One region of the Lysinibacillus sp. A1 genome, then DNA from elsewhere that is predicted to be linked to it. Evidence: a T-box and tRNA genes for the amino acid it is inferred to sense, from the RefSeq annotation. Region 1 holds a T-box; the other holds one or more tRNA genes.

The links. A T-box is a leader RNA that pairs with one kind of tRNA and senses whether it is charged. The one in region 1 lies ahead of serS (serine--tRNA ligase), so its partner is inferred to be a tRNA-Ser.
Region 2: it has a tRNA-Ser gene. The T-box ahead of serS (serine--tRNA ligase) is inferred to sense a tRNA for this amino acid. The anticodon was not compared.

The regions. Positions count from the first base shown of each region.
Region 1 is NZ_JSZM01000035.1:852-9,751, forward strand. Features, by position in the region: gene PI85_RS20785 (hypothetical protein) at 1-430, shown strand, start outside; gene PI85_RS24535 (hypothetical protein) at 548-691, opposite strand; gene PI85_RS20790 (hypothetical protein) at 966-1,271, shown strand; gene PI85_RS20795 (hypothetical protein) at 1,389-2,111, shown strand; T-box leader at 2,488-2,703, shown strand; gene serS (serine--tRNA ligase) at 2,832-4,112, shown strand; gene PI85_RS20805 (hypothetical protein) at 4,415-5,302, shown strand; gene PI85_RS20810 (hypothetical protein) at 5,856-6,107, shown strand; gene PI85_RS20815 (hypothetical protein) at 6,454-6,858, shown strand; gene PI85_RS20820 (winged helix-turn-helix domain-containing protein) at 7,108-8,301, opposite strand; gene PI85_RS20825 (DinB family protein) at 8,531-8,900, opposite strand, start outside.
Region 2 is NZ_JSZM01000037.1:23,455-32,354, forward strand. Features, by position in the region: gene PI85_RS21325 (TIGR00730 family Rossman fold protein) at 1-278, shown strand, start outside; gene PI85_RS21330 (methyl-accepting chemotaxis protein) at 343-1,251, shown strand; gene PI85_RS21335 (RraA family protein) at 1,388-2,008, shown strand; gene PI85_RS21340 (cation:dicarboxylate symporter family transporter) at 2,053-3,327, opposite strand; gene PI85_RS21345 (response regulator) at 3,418-4,296, opposite strand; gene PI85_RS21350 (sensor histidine kinase) at 4,297-5,556, opposite strand; tRNA gene PI85_RS21355 (tRNA-Ser) at 5,684-5,776, opposite strand; RNA gene ffs (signal recognition particle sRNA large type) at 5,942-6,209, shown strand; gene dnaX (DNA polymerase III subunit gamma/tau) at 6,354-8,141, shown strand; gene PI85_RS21365 (YbaB/EbfC family nucleoid-associated protein) at 8,162-8,476, shown strand; gene recR (recombination mediator RecR) at 8,488-8,900, shown strand, end outside.

The DNA.
Region 1 (8,900 bases):
AAACTCTAATTTGACGTTTAATATTTCACAAGCCACTGATGAATGTGAAGCGAAGTGGAATTATGCTTTTTGGCTACAGAACGAAGAAATCGTGATTGGAGAGAACAACGAAGGTACTAACAAAGAAGAACTACAATTAAGGGATCAATGGGTCGGAGAATCACAATGGTTTTATACGGATACAGATGAGGAAGAGGATTTTGATCGAACTTTAGAATTAGGAGAAAGAATAGTAGAAGATTTCTATGAAATAATTAAAAATGTTGTTAAACGATTACACAATGAAGGTGTGATTATTGGAAAATTCAATAAAGCCTTACCATTAATTATTCATGAACTAGAGTATTATGAAAGATTTATAGAAATTAACCAGGATATCAATCCAGAAGACTGTATAAGGGAATTTGTAATGTGGATAGATTCAATGTAGGAGTAATTGAAACGGACGAGAGCATCGCCTAACATCATATCTACACCGCGTCGCTACGCTCCTTGGTCTGCCCAAAGCATTTCGAAGAAGTGGAATCAGGCAGACAACCCTGCAAGGCTAAGTGGCGAAGCCACCCAGTCGTGGGTGATAGAGATCCCCACCTGTTACCTTAAAACTTATACGATACGGTTTGCCTTTATCTAAGAATGCCTGAACCTGGCTTTCTCCTTTTGAAATATACAGACCAACGACTGGATTCATTCTTAATCTCCTCCTAGAATCATATTTGCCAGTTACCCCTAATCCTCCATGCAGTGTCTTAGCTTCGCTTGTTATACGAGATCTAAGTCCCAACCAGCCTCAATCATGTTTCTGCAAGTAGGGGGCGAACGGTTTAGTTGACGGGATCATGCCCCGCGAGCAGATACGTTCTACCCTGGCTACTGCTATAATAAAACTATATAAAAAATGGTCAACCAGAAATATCTGGCTGACCTTATAATACGAACGAGGCAGGATAGTTGAAGTGGGGTGTATGATGAGATCGCATGATAAGTCAACTTACAACGATGAGTTCAAGGAAAATGCCTTAGAAATCATTTTTCTTTTTGAAGTAGGTATTGAGTTCATTGGTTTCCCTCAGTCAGAGCTGCAACGATTAAATGATTTTTATGAGATAAAATGCACTCAAAAGGAAGAAGAAGTAAAAAAGCGGATTATGAATATTCACTATGATTTTTTTGGAGGTGCTAATTTCAAGGATAGAGACGATCCCCAAAATAAACAATTATCCAACTATCTGTTAAAGGAACTTAGTGAGATAAAAAACACGTTACGCTAACGGAGAACGATAGCTCGATACTGCTCCAATATAGGGATCGGTGCCTCGTTGAGCTAACTGGCAGAATAGTTGAAACGGAAGCATTGAAGCAGGGCAAAAATTTTATTAGGAGTTCTTATGAAAAACAAAACAATAATTGATATAAGGTATTATGGAGTAGAAGATTATCACTTTGATATTCCTTACATTGGAGACAGATATGCAAGAAAACTGCGTGAATTCGATTTTAAAACAGGAGATTATGACCATATTTACATCAATTTTGTTGATTCATTACAAGAAGGTCATGTAGAGATTACACCAAATCTCAATGAAGATTGGTTTATTTACGTTAACATCGGTGTTTCCGTTAATAAATTCAATAGGTTTAACCCAGATGAAAAATTCATTTTTAAAATTGAATTGACTACGGAAGTCCTACGTGCCCTTTGTGAAAGAGACGGACTTGACTTTGAAATAGTAAAAAAGGTCAAGAAAATGATGCTAAAATATAAAACCGAATTGGAAATTGTTCATAAGGAAAAGGAAACGGCAAAATATAAAGTCGTTATTAGCTATCAGATAAGACCATTGAACAAGGCTTCTATTTCATTTGTTGAATATACTGATAAAATTACAGGTGTTAGTATGAAGAAAGTACTTACTAAACTTAAAAAGTATAGAGATATTTACTTTTTGGTTTCATCAATAAGTGTTACAAAGGACGTTGTAACATTAAAACCAAGAATATCATCAACAGCAGAAGTGCATTTGCGTTCATATAGAACACCTATCCAAATCCCTATTGTGGATTTCTTTACCAACGATGAAAAGATTTCTTCAGAGGTAATGTTCCGCTAACGGGCACTTTAGTGCAACAAGAACTTATAAAGCATACATGACTATATTAAATAACGTTCCCAAATGAAAGTTTGGAAAGAGACCGAAATCCAAGAAATGCTGTTAAATCAACATTTCTTGGATTTTCCTTTAAACAAGGCTCCTATAGTACTTTTCAAGATTATGTATTGTTCCTATACTTAATTATAGGGCCTTTAATTGAAAAACGATATTCAACAATCAGGCGCGTTTATTTAGGAACGCGTCTTTTTCATTTAACGGGCCATATTGTGGAGTATCTTGTTAAGGTAATAAAAGTTCTAGAATAATTTGTATCCTATGGTATGACTTGAAAAATTTGTTTTCATATAGTACAGTATGGTTAAAATTTAAATAACTGAACACGATGATGGGAAGTAGTAACAAACACGTTTTTTTTAGAGAGTCAGCGGTTGGTGGAAGCTGATAGAAGCACTTGTGAATCCGTCCTGGAGTTGCACAGTCGAAGTAATGTAAGTAGGCTGTTGCCGGCTGAAATGCCGTTATGAAATAAGCGGATTAGGCATATGCCTAATCAATTAGGGTGGCAACGCGGGTAGCTCTCGTCCCTTTTTAGGGATGGGGGCTTTTTTGTGTTTATTTTTATTTAAAATGGAACTTTTGAATAAACCGCTGGACGAAATTACATCAAGACTTAAAGGATGCAACAATTCCCATCATTAAACTACTGGAGGTATGACTATGTTAGATATTAAACGCGTACGCGATAATTTCGCGGAAATTAAAGAAATGCTATTAACACGTAATGAAGATTTAGGAAACTTAGATGATTTTGAGGATTTAGATGCAAAGCGTCGTGAGTTAATTGCTAAAACAGAAGAATTAAAAGCAGAACGAAATAAAGTATCAGAACAAATTTCAATTATGAAACGCAACAAAGAAAATGCAGATGAAGTTATTGCTCGTATGCGTCAAGTTGGCGATGAAATTAAAGAGCTAGATGTTCAACTAAATGAAGTAGAAGAGCGATTTAAAGATATGATGATGCGCTTGCCAAACATTCCACATGAATCTGTACCAGTAGGCACAACAGAGGATGACAATGTAGAAGAATATACTTGGGGCGAAATTCCAACATTTGATTTTGACATTAAGGCACACTGGGATCTTGCTACAGATTTGAAGATTGTTGACTTTGAACGAGGCGCAAAAGTAACAGGTAGCCGTTTCTTATTTTACCGCGGTCTTGGAGCTCGCTTAGAACGAGCACTGATGACATTTATGATGGATTTACATGCAGAAGAGCATGGCTATGAGGAAATGCTGCCACCTGTCATTGTTAATCGTGATAGCTTAACGGGTACTGGAAATCTCCCTAAATTTGAGGAAGATTTATTTAAATTAGAGGAAACAGATTATTTCATGATTCCAACGGCAGAGGTATCTGTAACAAACTTCTATCGTGATGAAATTTTACTGGCTGATGCTTTACCACAAGGCTTTGCTTCTTATAGTCCGTGCTTCCGTTCAGAGGCAGGCTCTGCGGGTCGTGATACACGTGGTTTAATCCGTCAGCACCAATTCAACAAAGTAGAATTAGTACGCTTTGTAAAACCAGAGGAGTCATATGAGCAATTAGAGTTGTTAACAGGTCATGCTGAAAAAGTACTGCAATTACTAGGCTTACCGTATCGTAAACTAAAAATGTGTACTGCTGATTTAGGATTTACTGCAGCGAAGAAATATGATTTGGAAGTTTGGATCCCAGCACAAAACATGTACCGTGAAATTTCTTCTTGCTCTAACTTTGAAGATTTCCAAGCACGACGAGCAAATATCCGCTTCCGTCGTGAGCCAAATGCAAAACCAGAATATGTTCACACATTAAACGGTTCAGGTCTTGCGATTGGACGTACAGTTGCAGCTATTTTAGAAAACTACCAACAAGCAGATGGAAGCGTAGTAATTCCTGAAGTTTTAAGACCATATATGGGTGGTAAAGAAGTAATTGTCCCAAAATAAATAACGGGTAAAAGCGATTTTAGGTATCCTTTAATGTATTGCCTTTTTAAAAAATAAAAAGCTGCAGCGTAATTATCGCTACAACAAACTAATGAACATTATGAAGACATCATCAATAGCTTATTCAATAATAGGGCGCGTTTATTTAGGAACGCGTCTTTTTCATTTAAAGGGCCAGATTATGTAGTGACTTTATTAATTGTTTCGTTAAGATTGTGAAGAAATGTACTTATCCAATGTGGCAGCTTATTTAACGGAAAATGTTATAATATTATCAAAATTTAGGGAATGGAGTTTAGGAAATGAAGAGTATTAAAAGATTGATTCAAGTTATCTTAGCAAGTACATCAATCCTAATTCTTAGTGGATGTTTCTCTAAAGATGATCTGAATCAACCAATACAAGAATATTTAGAAACAAACTATGGAATACAAGGTGAGTTTTCTGTTATTCAGGCAAGTAATAACTGGTTTGCAAGTATTGACCATCAAACATATATAGAAATGAAAGAGCCATATCGTGCTTATCCGTACCTAATGATTGATAGAGATACATTGAAGGTTATAGGAAAGGGCAGTCATGACGATATTTACCTTTCACAATTCAAGGGTGCATATATTGAGCAACATCCAAAGGTAGTTCAAGTAGTTGAACAGCTAATAACAAAATATGGTTTAGTGAAATACCCTAATGAATATGAACCAGTAAGAAATGGACCTGTTTCAATATTTCCCTACGACAATATTGAGATAGGTGTAGGTAATTATCAAGAGCTACTTGACGATTTTAAAATGACACAAAAGATAGATACTATTAAACTTTTACCTACATTGGTACCAAGCGACCCAAGAAATAATATTGGTGATGACAGGTATGGAAGGTATGCATCGAAAATAGGTGTGGTAAATTTCCAATTTGAGTTTGACATAAATGAAAATAAACACACTATTCCAAACGCCAAAGAATTAATTGATGACTTCAAAAAAAGTGAAGTATTAGAAAAGGGAATATACAGCATCTATATGCTCGTAGATGACTCAAAACATTTTGTGGGATGGGAACATAATAGTGTAGTTTTGTTTGAAGTTGAGGAAAATGGGGAATATACAATAATTGCCACTCCTAAATATGGTGATTTTTGGGACACTTACTTTTATGGTGATTACGCAGCTAAAAAAAATATAGAATAGAATTTTAGGTTGAATTACTTAATTGGAATTGACTAAAATTACACATGGTGCTACCCCTATTAGTAATATTTTGTAATTAGGATTAGCGCTTGTTTTCATAAAGGGGAAGATTAATTTAATATAAAACTGAGTATGAAAACTGCGCTTATATTTGTTATGGATAACTGCATGTAATTAAATGTCGAGTCTATATCATACCAAGATTTAATATTCGTTATTTAACAATCGGGCGCGTTTATTTAGGAACGCGTCTTTTTCATTTAAAGGGCCATATAATTGAACACCACTTTTAAAAGATCTGGATATTTATGTTAACATATAGGTGAGATTGTGAAGAATTACACTTTAACTAACGGAGCAGGTTAGTACAAAAAGGATTTCTTCTAATTTTTGAAGAATCTTTGATTTATCGTACGAATTAAGGGGGAGCAATGGCTTCACCTTTTATTTATTTTTGAATTGTAATTCAAAACGGTAGTTATTTGTAGCTTGTTTTTACCAATATTTATGATATGATATGTTACAAAATAACGTTCCAAAAGGTGGTTTAAGGATGGAAATTTATGGTGCAGCAGAAAGTGTAAAGAGTCGAGAAGATTTAATTGAATTCATAAATCAATTGAGAATGGATTTAAAAAATAATAAGAATGAGTGGAATAATATAACACTTGAAGATTACTTAAATGCAATGGAATCTTTTGTTAATGATATGGATGAACATTATTTAGAGACTAATCAAATACTACCTAAGCAACCATCTTGGGAGAATATAGCTCTAACTCTACTTGCTTCAAGTATGTATTAATGATGTCTTACAGAAATAGAAAGAATCGTTGGGTGTTGGCTATGGGGTACCGGAATGAGCATACAGACATCCCCAGTTATCCTATAAAAAACTTTTCAATCTTTATACTCCATCTTGATCTTGTTCTCTGTTTTTATCCTTGATTATATTCTTTGTTTCATCATTTTTAACTTGCTTGTTCAGCAAACTGGGGCATTAATCCAAGAAGGATTAATGCCCTTTTCTGTTGAACTGCTTATTGTAGAAACGGAGCAGGTTAGTGGAAGAAGGATTTTTAAGTACCCTTGAAGAACTTAGTATAATTGACGCTAGTTTCAGGGTAAAACAGTAGTAGAGGATGTTATATATGAATTTAAAATTAATAGAAAATGGTACAAATCCCAAGATAGCTTTTTATGATGGTATTTGCTTAGATCAATATCAACACTTAGCTAAAAGATGGACTGAAATGTTGTCAATTGTTCATAAAGAAGTACTTGCTTATATCAATGATGATAGTTTGTGTTTTGATGACGGTGAAGATTTAAATTCATTTCCTGTACGGAGTAAATTAACAGGTAATTATTATATTGAATCTGTTTCGTTTATTAAACACGTAAATCCAATGGGATTCCAGATTATGATTAAGACTAGACTTACAGAACATTTGCCATCGGGTGAGGATGATTATTTGGGGTTAGAAGTGACTTTGTTTACTACATCTATAAATGAAACTTTTAAAGTTTGGGGTATAGATAGCTCTTCAATTTAGTATTTCTTCTTAAGCTAACAGTGTATTGAAAACAATATGTTTTTAATGTAAGCGATGATACCTTTTCCATGCTTCGGATAATAACATGTGTCTTTCACTCTCCCACCTATAAATCTATTAATTCTAATTGTATCTAATAATTTTTTAACAACTTGAAAGAGCCTTACTACACACGAACTGTAGTAAGGCTCTTATTATTTTACTTCAAAAGTAAACAACTTTATTATCTCTAAACAAATACAGGAAATATCAGTTCATAGACTCTGCCGAAATTGTCTCACACTCGTTGAATATCGCAAACTTTTGGAAACAACTGTTCAAAGCTGTTCGTAATTGTGTTGTTTGCTTCACACCGTTCTCGTACCAGATATTTTTAACAACGAGTGTTCCAGTTTTTCTCTCCGCGATAATCTCGGCTCGTCCAATGAAGCTCTCTCCATATAATAGAGGCAGCACATAATAGCCAAATTTTCGTTTGATTGCAGGCGTGTAAATCTCCCAGGTGTAATCAAAGTCAAACAATTCGTTAATAAGTTTTCTGTCCCATATGAAATTATCTAGCGGGGCAATAAGCTCGCAACGCAATTTCGGCTTCTGATTTTGCAGAACGGCTTCAATAAGCGGTAAATCCTCCACGAGGCAGTACAGCATATCCTTCATTTGCTCCACGGCAACAGCAACAATGCGAGCTTCTTGTAATAGCTGGCGGAAAACCTCTTTGCGCTGCGCTGCTTTCAGCCCCCATATATTCAACCATGCATCTGACGCACGATTCCATAAGAGACCAACCGAGCCGATTCGACGTAGTACCCGCCACTTATGATGCTCAAGCTCATCTTCCAGCGGCTCTGATGCACTCAGCAGATTTGGTTGTATGTACATCTTGGCTATATCGTAATATTTACGCGTTCCTTTTTTATGATGGATAATCAACTCACCCGTCGAATACATCTGTTCCAGCACTGATCGAGATGAATTGTTTCCACTGCTCCAGTGGATGGCCGATTGCCAAGAGAAATCTCCATCCAACTTTAAATCATCCGAACTTAGTGCACCGTGATTTTGGATATGAGCCCGTACTTGCGCTGTCAACTCTTCCATTTCGGGATAGCGTTCGGCATGTTGGCGGGCGGCCTGCCTGTATCGCTCAAAATACGGCCAGTCCTCGACAGGGACAATGGCCAGGTTCTTGTCGGGATAATCGATAAGGCTTCTATCCTCATACAGCAAATCGGCGAGCATTCCCTTAGTAAATCCTTTGATTCGCGACTGTAACACCAATTCGGCGTTTTTTCCGCAAACATCGATGGGGTCGTATTGAATACAGCCAACCTGCCGAGCAAAGTCCAATACGCCCTGCTTCCCGCTAAATTTATATTCGTCCAAAAGTCCGTGTTTCAACAACAGAAATTGCCGTACCTGGCGGTTTGTTAATTGGATCATGTGCGCACCTACCTCTAGTTTAGTTTTCTTATTATATTACAGTGGGGAATGGAGGGGAAAAGAAAAGCGAAGGCGTGAAGGGAAATTTGTTCACGTCCTCGCTGGGATGTTTTTTGGACTTTTTATTGGCTGGCTCGAGTCTAGTGCAATACCGAACTCAAACCAAAAAATCAGCCGCATAATAAAAACTCTAACTTTAAGTAATATTACCCAGGAGGGCATCTTGTCGTTATTGCATTTCTTTTGTTGGGCCCATCACAGGTGGTACTGGTAAGCCTGCTTGACGTAATAGCACCATCATTTGGCCGCGGTGATGTGTTTGGTGGTCAATTAAGAAACGTAATAATGCACCTTTTGTTGCAATACTCGCAATGCCTGTTTCTGTTAGCAAGTCCACATCTGATAGCTTAGCTACCTCTTCCTTGACCGCCTCTGCTGCTTTTTCGTAAGCTGCTATAATTTCTCTTGCTGTCGCTGGAACTGGTTCATCTTGACCAATCATTGGTACAGTTAAACCTGCTAAATGACTAAAATAACCTGTTGTTTCTACTAAATGCCAGCCTAACCAACCAAGTGTACTATGCCCTTCCGAAATACTT
Region 2 (8,900 bases), on a different contig from region 1:
TTCGGAAAGCTAAAATGGCGGAGCTGGCTGATGCATTTATTGCTCTTCCAGGAGGTGCAGGAACTTTAGACGAATATTTCGAAGTTTTTACTTGGGCACAAATTGGCCTTCATGAAAAACCTGTCATTTTATATAATGTAAATGGTTTTTATGATGCACTCTTACAGCATTTTAAAATAATGCTAGAGGAAGGATTTATACGACCTGAACAAAAGTCCTTTTTCCGTATAGCAACTACTCCAGAGGAAATAGTACGTTTACTAAAAAAACATGGGTGAACATTGCCCATGTTTTTTATAATATAAAATAAACGGTAAAAAATAGAAATGGATGAGGTGGATTATGCAAGGTGCAGATACTCAAGTAACCGATGATTTGGTAGTACAAGCCATTGAACGCAATATAGCAATTATACGTTTTGATATGGATCGAAGGGTAGCCTATGTGAATGAACTGTTTGCTAGAACATTAGGCTATACAGTACAAGAGATGTTAGGAAAGAATCATAAAGATTTTTGTTTACCAAATTTCGTTCACAGTCCAGCATACGAAAAATTTTGGCGCAATTTAGTAGCAGGAAATAGTTATCAGGACAAAATTGAGAGAATTGATGCAAATGGCCAAAGGATTTGGCTTGAGGCTACGTATATGCCTGTTTTCGCCAACCATACAAATAAAGTAATTGGTGTTTCAAAAATTGCTACAAATATTACTGAACGTCAAAATGAAATAACAAATGTAGCCGATCAATTGAAGGAAATGTCTAATGAGCTTCATCAACGCTCAGAGGCTGGTATTCAAAATAGTCAAGAATTACTGAGCACCATCCAAGCGGTTTCTCAGGAGTCAAAAGAAAATGTTAGCAATTTGGCACAGCTAAAAAATCAAGCAGTTTCCATTAAAGGGATTGTGAAAACCATTCAAGAGATTGCTTCTCAAACAAATTTATTAGCTTTAAATGCAGCTATTGAAGCTGCACGGGCTGGGGATTATGGCCGAGGCTTTGATGTAGTGGCAAAAGAGGTGCGCAAGCTTTCTGTCAGGGTAGAGCAATCCATTTCAGAGGTGAAGGATCATATAGAGGGGATAGAGCGGGAAATTAATCAAGTGACAGACAGTATTACAAAGATAGCTGAAAAAGTAGAAAAAACAAATGAACAAATTACTATTACAACTAAAGATTTTAATGAAATTGCATCTGCGGCTGAAGCTTTAGACGAGCAGTCCAAGCAATTTATTGAAATTATTTAATGTTCCATATTGCCCCATCTGCAGACTAGATGGTGGACTAATTTACAATATTTTGGTAGATATGTTGAAATAGTATAAGTTTTTTCATTACAATATTTGTGTAAGACGTTCATTAATCATAATAGGGGTGTTATGGATGACAAAAGTGGAAGTAAGTTTTCAGCATCTACCAACAACAGCTATTTCAGATGCGACAGGTGGACATACGAATTTGTGTAGTACGATTAAACCGCTAGCCAATCATTTTAAAATTGCTGGGCGTGCGGTAACTGTACGATTACCAGATGGTGAAAATGGTGCAGTGTTGGAGGCTATTCGAGTGGCCAATGAAGGTGATATTTTGGTTATTGATGCAAAAGGAAACACCAATCGAGCGGTAGCAGGAGATTTTGTGGTGTCCTTAGCAAAAGGTATTGGTGTACAAGGCTTTGTAGTTGACGGTGTAATTCGTGATATTGCCGCTATTCGTGAGCTAGATTTCCCTGTATTCGCTTTAGGTACTACAGTAGCTGCTGGTAATAAAAATGGTGGTGGCAAAGTAAATGTACCCATTGCCATTGGAGGAGTAACAGTTCACCCAGGCGACTATATAATTGGAGATGTGGATGGTGTCATTGTCGTACCACAGCAAGATGCTGAAAAAGTGATTGAAGCTGCAGAGGAAAAGATACTTAAAGATGAAAAACGTGCGCAAGAAGCACATGTAAATGGCAAAAAATCTATTGTTGCGTATTTAGATAAAGTACTTGGAAATTAAAAAAACGCTCACGATGCCATCCTACATCGTGAGCGTTTTTTATTTTATGCTAAATTCTCATTTTCATTAAAGTAATTCTTCATTTTTTCGCGATCGAAACGGCCTTCCCATTTCGCCATTACTAATGACGCTAATGAGTTACCAATTACGTTAACAACTGTACGTCCCATATCAAGAATACGGTCAATACCAGCGATAAATGCTAGACCTTCTAACGGAATGCCGACAGTACCTAAAGTGGCTAGAAGTACTACGAAAGATACCCCTGGAACCCCTGCAATCCCTTTCGATGTAACCATCAATACAAGCATTAACGTAATTTGTTCACCAATGCTTAGGTGAATACCGTACATTTGCGCAATAAATAATGCCGCAATCGCTTGGTATAGCGTTGAGCCGTCTAAGTTAAAGGAGTAACCGGTTGGGATAACAAAGGATACAATATCCTTCGGAGCGCCTAATTTCTCCATTTTTAACATAATACGCGGTAATACAGCTTCAGAACTTGCTGTTGAGAATGCTAAGATTAGCTCATCTTTCAGCACTTTAATTAAATAGAAGATGCTGATTCCTGCGAATTTTGCCACAAGGCCAAGAACAACAAAGATAAAGAATAACATAGTTGCATAAACAAGAATGGCTAATTTGGCAAGTGGCACCAGTGAGGCAAACCCATATTTGGAAACGGTTACACCAATTAAACCAAATACCCCGATTGGAGCAAACTTCATTACGAGGTTAGTTACCCAGAACATCGCATCTGCTACCCCTTGGAAGAAGTCTAAGACTGGCTTTCCTCGATCGCCAACTGCTGCGACTCCTAAACCAAAAATAACTGAGAAGAAAATAATCGCAAGCATATTACCCTCAGCCATAGACTGAATAATATTTGTTGGGACAATACCTACAATTATATCGAAGGGCCCCTCATGCTGTACTTCCTCAGTCGTTGTAACATATTTCGAGATATCTCCTTGAGATAATTCGTTCATGTTTATTCCTGCACCAGGTTGGAAAATATTCGCGGAAAGTAATCCGACTAAAATAGCGACAGTCGTAATAATTTCAAAGTAAATAATGGATTTCCCGCCTAATCGCCCAAGCTGCTTCATGTCTCCAGTACCAGCAACACCTACGATTAATGTAGAAATAATAATCGGTACAACAATCATCTTAATAAGATGTAAAAAGATATCCCCTAATGGTTGTAAATATGTCTCAATCTTGGGGTTTCCATAAAAAATACCACCAACAATGATCCCTAAAATCAAGCCGATTAAAATTTGAGCGGCTAGACTGATTTTAAATCTCTTCTTCAAACCCTTTGTACCCCCTGATATTAAATTTTTAGGACACGCCTTACTTTAATAATACGGAGGACTTATGGAATCCGACAAAATCCGAGAAAATTAATTTAATTTTGTTAAAATGTCTGAATATAGCACTTGTATAAACTTCTTAATATTTACCTTTGCTTTACGATTGTCATGATCTTCAATCTGAGTCATGAGTTGACGAATTTCTTTAAAATCGAAGTAGCGAGGGGCATAGTATTCAAACTCAGAGTTGGTGTAATCGACAACACCTAAGTTTGCGAGATTAATCATGGCAGCTAATATCGTTCTGCGCACACGCTGTTCTATGGCTTTACTTTCCTTTAAAATGTCATCAGGTGTTGCCTTTGTTACAGCAGCGATTTCTTCATAAAGCTCCTTTAATGGGGGGAGGGGTGCAATCTTATGCTGATGAGCAAGTAAAGTTTCGATAATAGCTATAATATCCTCGCTCCCAATCTCACCGACAATACCCATATCATTTAATATGGACTGAATATGGTCTCGTGAAGTTGCTTTATTTGCTTTTTGCTCACTTAATTCAATATTTGTAAGTGATTGACGAATAACTAACAATGAATTTTTCAGCCGAAATTGTTCTGTAGTTTTTTTCAAAACATTTTCAACCTCAATGCGGTTAATCGGTTTATGAATGAAGAAATCTATTCCTTGCTCATAAGCCTCACCAACCATTTCTTTATTCACAACCTGAGAAATCATTATAAATTGACCCTCAAAGCGATTTTGAATAAGATGTTCGACTGTGGCTATACCATCAAGCTTTGGCATCAGTAAATCGATTAGCACAATCTCAGGCTGGGTCATTAAAATTTGTGGTATGGCATCCTCTCCATTGCGAGCTTCGCCAATCACTGTACCTAACCCACTATCTTCAATAATTTGTTTTAACATGACACGACTTGCGCGATCGTCGTCTACAATAAAATACCTCATTTAAGTCTCTCCCGTTTGAATAGTTTGCGTAGGAATTATGATTTTAAACGTTGTGTATTGATTGTTTGATTCAACGGTTATGGAGCCTTTTAATTTTTCTATTAGTTCAGCAACATGTGAAAGGCCAATGCCAGTTGCTGCGACACCTTCTACATTATATTTTGTGGTAAATCCAGGTTCAAAAATAATAGAAAAATCATTCTGTGAAATTCCCTTTCCATTGTCACATATTGTTACTACAGTATTATCCTCTTGTCGTTGAATAGCAATAGAAATGATACCTTGTTCTTCGATAGCCTCCACTGCATTGGCAGTTAAATTATTTAAAAGCGCAAGCAGTGCAATATGTTCCTTTGTTTGAAAATCGAAGTCTATACTTGTTTCAAACTGTATATTCTTCCCAAGTAATTCAGCGTACTTACTATTACCGTCTTCGATATAATGTAATAATTCTGATAATATAAAAGGCCCGAAGCTTCTCTCACCAACAATCTTTGAAATGCCCGCATAGATGCGTTGTGAATCCTTTTTCACTTCATGAATTTCCTGGGCAATATGAAGAGCTTGCAAGCTTTCCGCTCGATATCCTTGAGCTTTTAATTGCCGATATAATTCAAAACCGCTAGCTGTTATGGTTTCAATATGGTTCATGGATTTCTTTAAATACAGAGTCTCAACGTAGAGGTCAGATCCAATATTCAGCATCTCTTGTACACGTTTTTTTTGTTCGGCGATCAATATAGAGCTATAAATACCAACTACAAAAAAGCTTCGTAATAAGGCCACTGCTAATAGGATCAAAAGGTCGTGAAGAAATAAAAATGTATAAGTTTGTACAAAAAATCGGAAAATTTGTTCGGCTAAGTTACTAATGACCTCACTAAAAGCGACGAGTAAACCAAGCTTTAGTGGTTTTTCTCTATATGTTTGAACATCTAAAATTTGTAGGCATATAGCAAACAATACATAAAATAATCCTGCTGGTAAATGGTTAAATATGCTCTCTAATACGGGTATATCATGTAAATAGGAATTAAAAACACGAAAAATGATTGTCACTATACTTGTAGCAAACCCAGCTAAAATAATGGGAGTGGGTTTAATTAATGTGCATAAGAAAAAGATAATGGTGCCTAAACCAAAGCGAAATGTCGTATTGGCAAACGGCATAATTTTAATTTCACTACCAATTGCGGTCAAAACAGCAATCAGAATAACCCAAGTGAGGGAAGTGCGAGCTATATTTCTTTTCGATGGCAATTTGACAACCTCCCATAAGCGATATAATAAAAAAATACCACAACCGAGACGGAAGTGGTATTTAACAAGTCATACATACAATTTTGGCAAAAAAAAACGGCTACATTCGTAGTCGGAAATTAAAAACTGGAGGAGGTAGAGGGATTCGAACCCCCGCGCGGTGTTACCCGCCTGTCGGTTTTCAAGACCGATCCCTTCAGCCAGACTTGGGTATACCTCCATGTTATATTGCTTTGCTGTCTTTCGACAAAAATAAATTTATCATAATTTAAAAACCAAGTCAATAATTTTTTTACAAAATATCGTGATGTTAAAAATACATAGGTAATAAATAATTTGTGCATTAAGTTGCAATTTATACAAACAGTAAGTATACTAGTTATTGCCGTGCTAGGTGGGAAGGTAGCGGTGTCCTGTAACTCGCAATCCGCTCTAGCGAGACTGAATTCCTTTTTCGAGGCTGTCCGTATTGTTTGGTCTGCCTTCTGCACGTAGTGTTGACGATTGGGTCCTGCGCAATGGATACCCATGAACCATGTCAGGTCCGGAAGGAAGCAGCATTAAGTGGTCATATCCATGTGCCGCGGGGTTGCCTAATCTGAGCTAACGACAGGAGTAACGCTTATGTGCGGCTGTCAAGGAAAGGTGCACGGCATTAAATTGCCAACTCAAAGCATCCGTCTACTTTAAAGGCGGATGCTTTTTTTATTTTTATTTAGTAACTTCATTTTATATATAAGGCAGCAAATGCTATAATTAAGACTATTCTATTTAATGGAGAAGGGGAGAGAAAAACAGTGACGTATCAAGCATTTTACCGTGTGTATCGGCCGCAATCTTTTCGAGAGATGTCCGGTCAAGCGCATGTCAAAAGAACGCTACAAAATGCTCTCCTAGCGAATAAAACGACGCATGCTTACCTTTTTTCTGGGCCACGTGGTACAGGGAAGACGAGTACAGCTAAAATTTTTGCAAAAGCTTTAAATTGTGAACATGCGCCTGCAAAAGAGCCCTGTAACGAATGTGCTACATGTATAAGTATTACGGACGGTTCGCATCCTGATGTCATTGAATTTGACGCAGCTTCAAATTCACGTGTTGAAGAGATTAGAGATATTATAGAAAAAGTTCGTTTTGCTCCTGCAAGCAGCAGATACAAGGTGTACATTATTGATGAAGTGCATATGCTCTCTACAAGTGCTTTTAACGCTCTTTTGAAAACTTTAGAAGAGCCGCCTCCTCATGCAGTATTTATTTTAGCAACAACAGAGCCTCATAAATTGCCTGCAACAATTATTTCTCGTTGTCAGCGCTTTGATTTCAAACGACTTTCTACCAATGATATTATTGAACGTATGAAAGTTGTCTTAGAAGATATTGAGCTGCCATATGAGGAGCAAGGCTTAAAGGTAATAGCGCAATCTGCTGCTGGGGGAATGCGTGATGCTTTAAGTTTATTGGACCAAGTAGTATCTTTCAGCGGAGAGAAGCTAAAGCTTGAGGATACATTATTAGTTACAGGTTCAATAAGTCAGGATGTTTTTTATAATTTAGCCGAGGCACTTAAAGCGAAAGATGTTGCACAAATGCTTGCGCTATTAGAACAACTAATTGCTGATGGTAAAGATCCACTGCGTCTTTCAGAAGATTTAATTACATTTTTCCGAGATTTATTATTACTTCAAACAAGTGATGATTTAGCTGAATTATTAGAGCTCGTGTCTCCTGAGGAACGTGTATTATCCTTGGCGCATGAATTTGCACCGAATATGCTTTATGGCTATATCGATATACTTGCGAAAACTCAACAAGAAATGCGCTTTTCTCACCATACGAAAATCTATTTAGAAACGGCATTACTTAAAATGGTACAGTTTTCGGGAGGGAGCACTAATCAAGCGGTAACTACAACGAGCGATACGGCTATTAGCCCTGATCTTGCTCAAAAAATTGTAGCGCTTGAGCAGATGGTTCAACAATTATCCGTACAATTACAATCAGGTGCTCCTGTGCAAGCATCGCAAACACCCAAAGAGCAAAGACCGCGTGCTAAAAATCCAAACGGCTATAAGGCTCCGACAGGTCGTATTCAAGAGGTACTAAAGGACGCTACAAAGCAAGATGTTCAACGTATAAAATCGATTTGGGCACAAGCACTAAATCAATTGCAAAAATCTCAATCTGCACTTTTAGCTGAAGCCGAACCAGTTGCGGCATCTTCAAGTGCTTTTGTGTTAAAATTCAAGTATGATATTCATTGTCAGATGGTTGCAGATAATCAGTCTTTAAAGGGCCACTTTACCCAATTAATTGCCGGACAAACTGGTACAATGTACGAGATGCTTTGTATACCAGAGGAATCTTGGTTAAAAATGCGTGAAGAGTTTATCCGTGATCATAGTATGCAGCACAAAAAAACATCAGCTGCATCAGAGAATGGTGAGGAATTATTAGAACCACCACCGGCAGAAATGTCGGATGAGCCATTTATCGATGATGCTCAGCCACTTGCTTCACAGGACCCACTTGTGACAGAGGCTGAAAATCTCTTTGGTAAAGATTTTGTTGAAATTATGGAAGATTAAATTTTAGGAGGAAAACATGTATGCGCGGAATGGGAAATATGCAAGGTATGATGAAAAAAATGCAAAAAATGCAAAAGGAAATGATGGAGGCTCAAGAGGCTCTCAATGCAGAGCAATTTGAAGGTGTTGCTGGTGGCGGCATGGTAAAAGTAACTGTGTCTGGTCAACGTGAAGTTGTGTCAGTAAATCTTGATGAATCTGTAGTAGATCCAGAGGATATTGAAATGCTACAAGACTTAATCGTTATTGCTACTAATGAGGCATTAAAAAAGGTAGAAGAAAAAACGAACTCAACGATGGGTAAATTCACTCAAGGCTTAAACCTTCCATTCTAGGAGGTATTCATATGTACTACCCAGAACCAATATCAAAATTGATCGATAGTTTTATGAAATTGCCAGGTATCGGGCCGAAAACTGCGGCTCGTCTGGCGTTTTTTGTGTTATCAATGAAGGAAGAAGATGTCTTATCTTTTTCTAAAGCATTAGTTGATGCTAAACGAAATTTAAGCTACTGTTCCGTTTGTGGCAATATTACGGATGTAGACCCATGTCACATATGTACAGATAAACAACGAGATCATTCGATTATTTGTGTTGTTCAAGATACAAAAGATGTGATTGCGATGGAAAAAATGCGTGACTATAATGGCATGTACCATGTGCTGCAAGGTGCGATATCACCGATGGATGGCATTGGTCCAGAGGATATTAATGTCGCTTCCTTGTTAGTCCGGTTGCACGATGAAAGTGTCCAAGA